One region of the Listeria sp. MAN/IMW/UF464 genome, then DNA from elsewhere that is predicted to be linked to it. Evidence: a T-box and tRNA genes for the amino acid it is inferred to sense, from the RefSeq annotation. Region 1 holds a T-box; the other regions hold tRNA genes.

The links. A T-box is a leader RNA that pairs with one kind of tRNA and senses whether it is charged. The one in region 1 lies ahead of serS (serine--tRNA ligase), so its partner is inferred to be a tRNA-Ser.
Region 2: it has a tRNA-Ser gene. The T-box ahead of serS (serine--tRNA ligase) is inferred to sense a tRNA for this amino acid. The anticodon was not compared.
Region 3: it has a tRNA-Ser gene. The T-box ahead of serS (serine--tRNA ligase) is inferred to sense a tRNA for this amino acid. The anticodon was not compared.

What each region holds. Positions count from the first base shown of each region.
Region 1 covers NZ_JBZWZP010000003.1:360,339-362,608, forward strand. Annotated here, with positions in the region: gene AC4PG0_RS11710 (anthranilate synthase component II) at 1-96, opposite strand, end outside; gene AC4PG0_RS11715 (pyridoxamine 5'-phosphate oxidase family protein) at 227-646, shown strand; T-box leader at 699-921, shown strand; gene serS (serine--tRNA ligase) at 982-2,265, shown strand.
Region 2 covers NZ_JBZWZP010000001.1:760,339-762,608, reverse strand. Annotated here, with positions in the region: gene AC4PG0_RS03920 (Tex family protein) at 1-582, shown strand, start outside; gene AC4PG0_RS03915 (SprT family protein) at 582-1,049, shown strand; tRNA gene AC4PG0_RS03910 (tRNA-Ser) at 1,180-1,267, shown strand; gene AC4PG0_RS03905 (iron chaperone) at 1,382-1,774, shown strand; gene celB (PTS cellobiose transporter subunit IIC) at 1,916-2,270, shown strand, end outside.
Region 3 covers NZ_JBZWZP010000001.1:1,012,755-1,015,024, forward strand. Annotated here, with positions in the region: gene AC4PG0_RS05145 (aldo/keto reductase) at 1-531, opposite strand, end outside; gene AC4PG0_RS05150 (DUF3267 domain-containing protein) at 596-1,129, opposite strand; tRNA gene AC4PG0_RS05155 (tRNA-Ser) at 1,214-1,303, shown strand; gene AC4PG0_RS05160 (class I SAM-dependent methyltransferase) at 2,018-2,270, opposite strand, start outside.

The DNA of each region.
Region 1 (2,270 bases):
TCTAGCAGAAACTACCCGCACATCTTCCTTAAGCTCTAAAAAATATTGGTATAAATTATATGTAAATGAGTCATTATGATCGATTAATAAAATCACTTCAAATCCCCCTAGTCAAAACGGTTATACTCTTTTATAGCAAATAGCTACGGAGATAACAAGCCTGAAATGTTTGAAGCCCGAAAACAAGTGGAAATGTACACTAAATAACCAAAGGAAGGTGTTTTAGATGGAAAATGAACTAGAAGATAAAATTCTCGCCATTTTAGAACAACATCAAGTTGGGGTATTAACCTCTGTACAAGGCGATTTTCCGCACGCTAGATATATGACGTTTCTTCATGATGGCTTAACACTTTATACACCATCTGGAAAAGAACTACCGAAAACAGAGGAAGTCCGTAGAAACCCGCACGTATGCGTTTTAATTGGCTATGATAGCCCCGGATCTGCCTTTTTAGAAATCAATGGTTTAGCATCACTGGAAGAAGATGAATCTATCAAAGAACGCATCTGGGAAAATATCTCTAAAGACTGGTTTCAAGGCGAAGATTCACCATCCTTTGTCGTTATAAAAATTGTTCCGGAACAAATTAGAATACTGAATTCTGATGATGACGGTCCAGACACGCTCGATTTAATTGGTTAAAGATTTGCTTGTAATTTAAGCAGATATGCGATAGAATAACTTTAAATTAATACGAAAAGCGAAGACAAGAAGTAGTAATGAGGTAGAATTTCTAAAGAGAGCCAGTGGTTGGTGCGAACTGGTGAAGTTTCCTTATGAATCCATCTTGGAGTGAGTGGTGGAAAGCATAGTTTTGCGAGTAAATCATTCCGGCTGGGTCCGTTAAACCTAAATGAAGCTGGGGATTTTTTTAAGTCCCAATAAGGGTGGCAACGCGGTTAACTCTCGTCCCTTTCCTGTTAATTCGGGAAAGTACGGGAGTTTTTTATATGGAAAAAAATAAAGGAGGAGTTAGCATGTTAGATGTTAAATTGTTACGTAATAATTTTGAAGAAGTAAAACAGAAGTTGCAAAATCGTGGGGAAGACTTGGGTGAATTTGAGAAATTTGGCGAGTTAGACAAACGTCGTCGTACACTGATTGTGGAAACAGAAGCGCTAAAAAGCCAGCGTAATGAAGTATCTCAAGAAATCGCTAAATTAAAACGCGAAAAACAAGATGCTGATGCTAAAATTGAAGAAATGCGTGTCGTTGGTGACCGTATTAAAACATTAGACATCGAATTAAGAGAAATTGACGAGAAGTTAGATACGATTTTAATGTCGATTCCAAATATTCCGCATGAGTCTACTCCGGTCGGTGAATCGGAAGACGATAACGTAGAAATCCGCAAATGGGGCGAAGTTCGCGAATTTGATTTTGAACCAAAAGCTCATTGGGACTTAGGAACTGACCTTGATATTCTTGATTTTGAAAATGCTGCAAAAGTAACTGGCAGCCGCTTCGTTTTTTATAAAAAATTAGGTGCAAGACTGGAACGAGCGCTAATTAACTTTATGATGGACTTGCATTCGAATGAACATGGCTATGAAGAAATGCTTCCACCGTACATGGTAAACCGCGCGAGCATGACAGGTACTGGACAATTGCCGAAATTTGAAGAAGATGCATTTTTAATTGAAGCGGAAGACTATTTCCTTATTCCAACAGCGGAAGTACCAGTAACAAATTACCACCGCGAAGATATTTTAAAAGCAGAAGATTTACCAAGAAAATATACAGCATTTAGCGCATGTTTCCGTTCTGAAGCGGGATCTGCGGGTCGTGATACGCGTGGCTTAATTCGTCAACATCAATTTAACAAAGTGGAATTAGTTCAATTTGTTAAACCGGAAGATTCCTACGCGGCGCTTGAAAAATTAACTGGAAACGCAGAAGAAGTATTACGTCGCCTAGAATTACCATATCGCGTACTAAGCATGTGTACTGCTGACTTAGGCTTCACTGCTGCTAAAAAATATGATTTAGAAGTTTGGATTCCAAGCTATGATTCTTACCGTGAGATTTCTTCTTGCAGTAACTTTGAAAGCTTCCAAGCAAGACGCGCCAACATTCGTTTCCGCCGTGAACCAGGAAGCAAACCAGAATACGTGCACACATTAAATGGTTCCGGGTTAGCGCTAGGTCGTACGGTCGCTGCTATATTGGAAAACTACCAAGAGGAAGATGGCTCTGTACGCATTCCGAAAGTACTACAAGGTTATATGGGCGGTATCGAAAAAATCGAATTACCAAAATAAAAAGG
Region 2 (2,270 bases), on a different contig from region 1:
AAAGTTCCTCGTCTCGGCGCGAAATCATATGAACAAAGTATCGGTTTCTTACGTATTTTAGAGGGCGAAAATCCGCTTGATAAAACAGCTATTCACCCTGAGAGCTATAAAGCAGCAGAGCAAATTGTAAAAGCAGCTGGTTTTGGCTTGAATGATATTGGTAGTGAGGATTTAAAAGTAGCATTACAAGCTCTTAGTATCCCAGAAGAAGCAGAAAAACTAGGCATTGGTAAAGAAACGATGCGCGACATTATTGATAACTTAATTGCCCCAGGCCGCGACCTTCGTGATGAACTACCAGCTCCACTATTAAAACAAGATGTTATTTCGATGGAAGATTTAAAACAAGGGATGGAGTTACAAGGAACTGTTCGTAACGTTGTTGACTTTGGCGCTTTTGTTGATATTGGCGTGAAACAAGACGGACTTGTGCACATTTCAAAACTAAGTAATTCCTTTGTTAAAAACCCGATGGATGTCGTTTCAGTAGGAGACGTTGTAACAGTTTGGGTTGATGAAGTAGACACGAAGAAAAATCGAATTGCTTTAACAATGCGTAATCCAGATGGAAGTGTCAAATAATGAATCAAACAGAATTGCAGCAGCACATGGAAGAAGTGTCGCTGCAATTTTTCCAAAAAGAATTCCGTCACCAAGCTGTTTTTAACACGCGTTTACGAACAACCGGCGGAAGATATTTACTCAAAAGCCACAATATCGAAATGAACCCTAAGTACTTAGAAAACTTTGGCTTAGAGTACTTTTTCGGCATTATGAAACATGAATTATGTCATTATCACCTTCATTTAGAGAAAAAAGGCTACCAACATCGCGACAAGGATTTTCGTGAATTATTAAAAAAAGTAGACGCCCCAAGGTTTTGTGCTGCGATTCCGCGTGAAATTACAATGCATGAATATACATGTAAAAGTTGCGGGAAGTCATTTTTAAGACAACGTAGATTTAATGTAAACCGTTATCGCTGTGGCAGTTGCGGCGGAAGATTAAAGCAAACTGGTTCAAAAAAAGTTTATACAGAATCCCCCTAAAAAGCCTTGCATTTTTGCTTAATTCTGCGTATACTAATGGAAGTCAGATAATTCAACAGTAGCTCCGTTGATAGCGTAATTGGCTGTTAACCGAGTGGGCGCAGGAACAAGAATCCTGCCTGTGGAGTTTGGGGAAGTACTCAAGTGGCTGAAGAGGTGCCCCTGCTAAGGGTATAGGTCGCTCACGCGGCGCGAGGGTTCAAATCCCTCCTTCTCCGTAATTAAGAAAGGTTACCTTATAAAATGTTAAGGTAACCTTTTTTGCGCGCTAAAATTGGCATTTAAGAAGAGAGTTGCTATAATAAGAAAAACGTTTCAGAAAGGAATGGACTATGGATAATAAGCTAGAATTTACAACGATTGATGAATATATTACCCAAGCGCCACCAGAAACAAAAGAAGTGTTGCAAACAATAAGAGAGACAATTCAAGCTGCTGCCCCAGAAGCAACTGAGAAAATCAGCTATCAAATGCCAACTTTTTATTTTGAAGGCAATCTAGTGCATTTTGCAGTCGCGAAAAATCATTACGGGTTTTATCCAGCGCCTAGTGGCATTTCGGCCTTTGAGAAGCAATTAGGAAAGTACAAGTATTCAAAAGGTGCGGTTCAATTTCCTATCAAAGAAGAAGTTCCTTATGAATTAATTAAAGAAATGACACTTTTCCGATTAGCAGAAAATAAACAAAAAGCAGCAGAAAAGCTAGCAAAGAAAAAGAAAAAATAAGTTTGAGGCTTTCATCAATATGATGGAAGCTTTTTTGTTTGGTCTTTTATTTTAAAAAGACTAGACATTTAAAAATAAATGAGTATAATAATAAATAGAAAACGTTTTCTTGTAGAAAAAAATACGTTTGGGGGAAGAAAAGTGAATAAATTTATGGAGTTGCTTGGGGATAAATTAATGCCTCTTGCTGCAAAGTTAGGGGAGAATCGTTACTTAACGACTTTACGAGATGCTTTTATGTTAGCGTTTCCACTGACAATGTTTGGTTCTATTGCTGTAGTTTTGATGAATCTGCCATTTTGGAGTGATGAAACGAAAGCTACTTTACAACTTTATTTAGGAAATGCCCAAAATGCGACGATGAGTATTATGACGGTTTTTGTCGTTTTTGGTATTGGTTATTCGTTATCGAAGTATTATAAAGTAGAAGCTATATATGGTGGTGCTGTTGCGCTCGCTAGTTTCTTGATTTTAACGCCATTTTTCTTTAATAGTG
Region 3 (2,270 bases), on a different contig from region 1:
AGTATGCATAATACTAAATTGCAGTTGATTGGCAATTAATTCTTGGTCTACGTATTTTTTTAGTAATTCGATTTGACCTGGGTTTTGATTACTTACGCCAAAATGACGAACTTTTCCACTTTTTTCCAGTTCTGTGAAAGCCGCTGCTACCTCTTCTGGTTCAAAAAGTGTATCCGGACGATGAAGTAATAGTGTATCTAAATAATCTGTTTTCAGGCGTTTCAAGCTACCTTCCACAGAAGAAATAATGTGCTCTTTTGAAAAATCAAAGAATCCTTGACGAATTCCGCATTTTGATTGAAGAATCATTTTTTCACGAACAGTTGCATTCATATCAATTGCATCAGCAAAGACTTCCTCTGATTTACCGCCGCCATAAATATCCGCGTGATCAAAAAAATCAATACCGTTTTCAAGTGCTGTATTAATTACTTTGTTCGCCTCTTCTTTACTAAGATCCGCCATTCTCATACATCCTAGCGAAATTTCTGAAGCGGTTAAATCGCTATTACCAATTGTTATTCGTTTCAAAATCAAGCACCTCTTTCTAAAAGTATATCCTTATTTTAACACTTTGTTGAAATCGTTACCAAGCTTAACCTTCTGAATAAAAACTAATTCCCTTATCCGTATCCTCCACAACGATCCCAGCTGGCTGATTAATCAAAAGAATGCAGTAATAAAAATCACCGACACAACCTGATGTATGTAAGGCAAAAATTAAATATAGAACTGCTTCATTCACACCGAGAAAACGCAGAAAAATGAACAATCCCGTAAGAACGATAAATGGCGCAATCGAAATAATAAAGAATTGCGCTCTCGAATAAAATGCTCCGGGGCTTCCAGCATAAGCCATCCCATTTTTAAAACCAAATTTCACTTTTGATTCTGGGCGAAAAGCTTTGAAGAAAATCCCGTGTACGGCTTCGTGAATAACAATTGCTACTAAATAACCTACTCCAAGCCACATAACCCCCGCCAAACCATTTGTAATCTGGAAACCGCCTGAAAAAACAATTCCTAAAACAGTTAACACAAGCACAATAACAATCGCAGCAATATTCAAATTCATAACCAATTTTTTATTTTCTAGTAAATTAATTTCTTGAACCAATTTTCTTTCCATTTAGCACGCTCCTTTTATAAAAAACACTGGTATTTTTGTTAATATTATTATACAATACTTCTTGTCGGCATTCTATGTCACAGTGGAGAAATACCCAAGTCCGGCTGAAGGGGACAGACTCGAAATCTGTTAGGCGGTGTATGCCGCGCCGGGGTTCGAATCCCCGTTTCTCCGTAGAAATAAAAAGGTTGACTACTGCTCAAGAAACTATTTGAACAGTAGTCAACCTTTTTTATTTGTGTTCTCCTAATTAAGTATTCAAAAAATAGTTGATTATATCCTATCACCTATTCTTAAAAACATCTTTTAAATTTGAAAATTATTATAAACTAACGACTATGCTAACTAAGAAAAATAACACAAGGCTCCCCGTTAAACCACTTAGTATAAACTTCTTACATTTATAAAAATATAAACATGAAGCTAAAAAGCAAAATACTGCAATTATTTGAAACCAAACAGAAAAGAATGACCCTTCTTGATATTTAATTACATTAAATAAAACATTACAGTACACTACTGCATATATTATTAATAAAAACCATATAACTAACTTTTTCATTATTCTCCCCTTTTATTACTTAATATGGCGAAGAGTTAAAGAACCATTTGCCTGCACTTTTTAGCTGTTTATTCATATCTTTCTTTTTAACTGAACCAACACTTCTTATATCTTGATATCTGAACGCGTATAATTTTTTACTTCCATAGTCAGTTGGCACAAGCCCACTAGTCCTATATTGCTTAAATGTCACAGCATGGTTATTCCCTTTTTCATACTCAAATTTATGCTCTTCATCCTCTGTTGAACTAGTTAACACAGCTGTATAACATATTATATTTATTCAATTTACTCTTCAAATTTTATCTATTTATACTTCTCGAAATTCAGGCTTTTTTCTCCGCAATACTCACATACATTCCCTCATCAAGCTCCCAGTTCTGCAATACTTCAAACCCAAATCCTGCAAGCTCTTCCTTCAATTTCTCAGCTGAAATTTGAATTTCCATTGGTGGACCTTTCAAATCCGTTCCTTGTGTATCAAACTCTATGGTAGCAAAGTAGCCACCTGGTTTCACGACTCTACTTACTTCACGCAAAACATCCAGAAGTAAACCCGCTTCATGTAACACGAGCGAT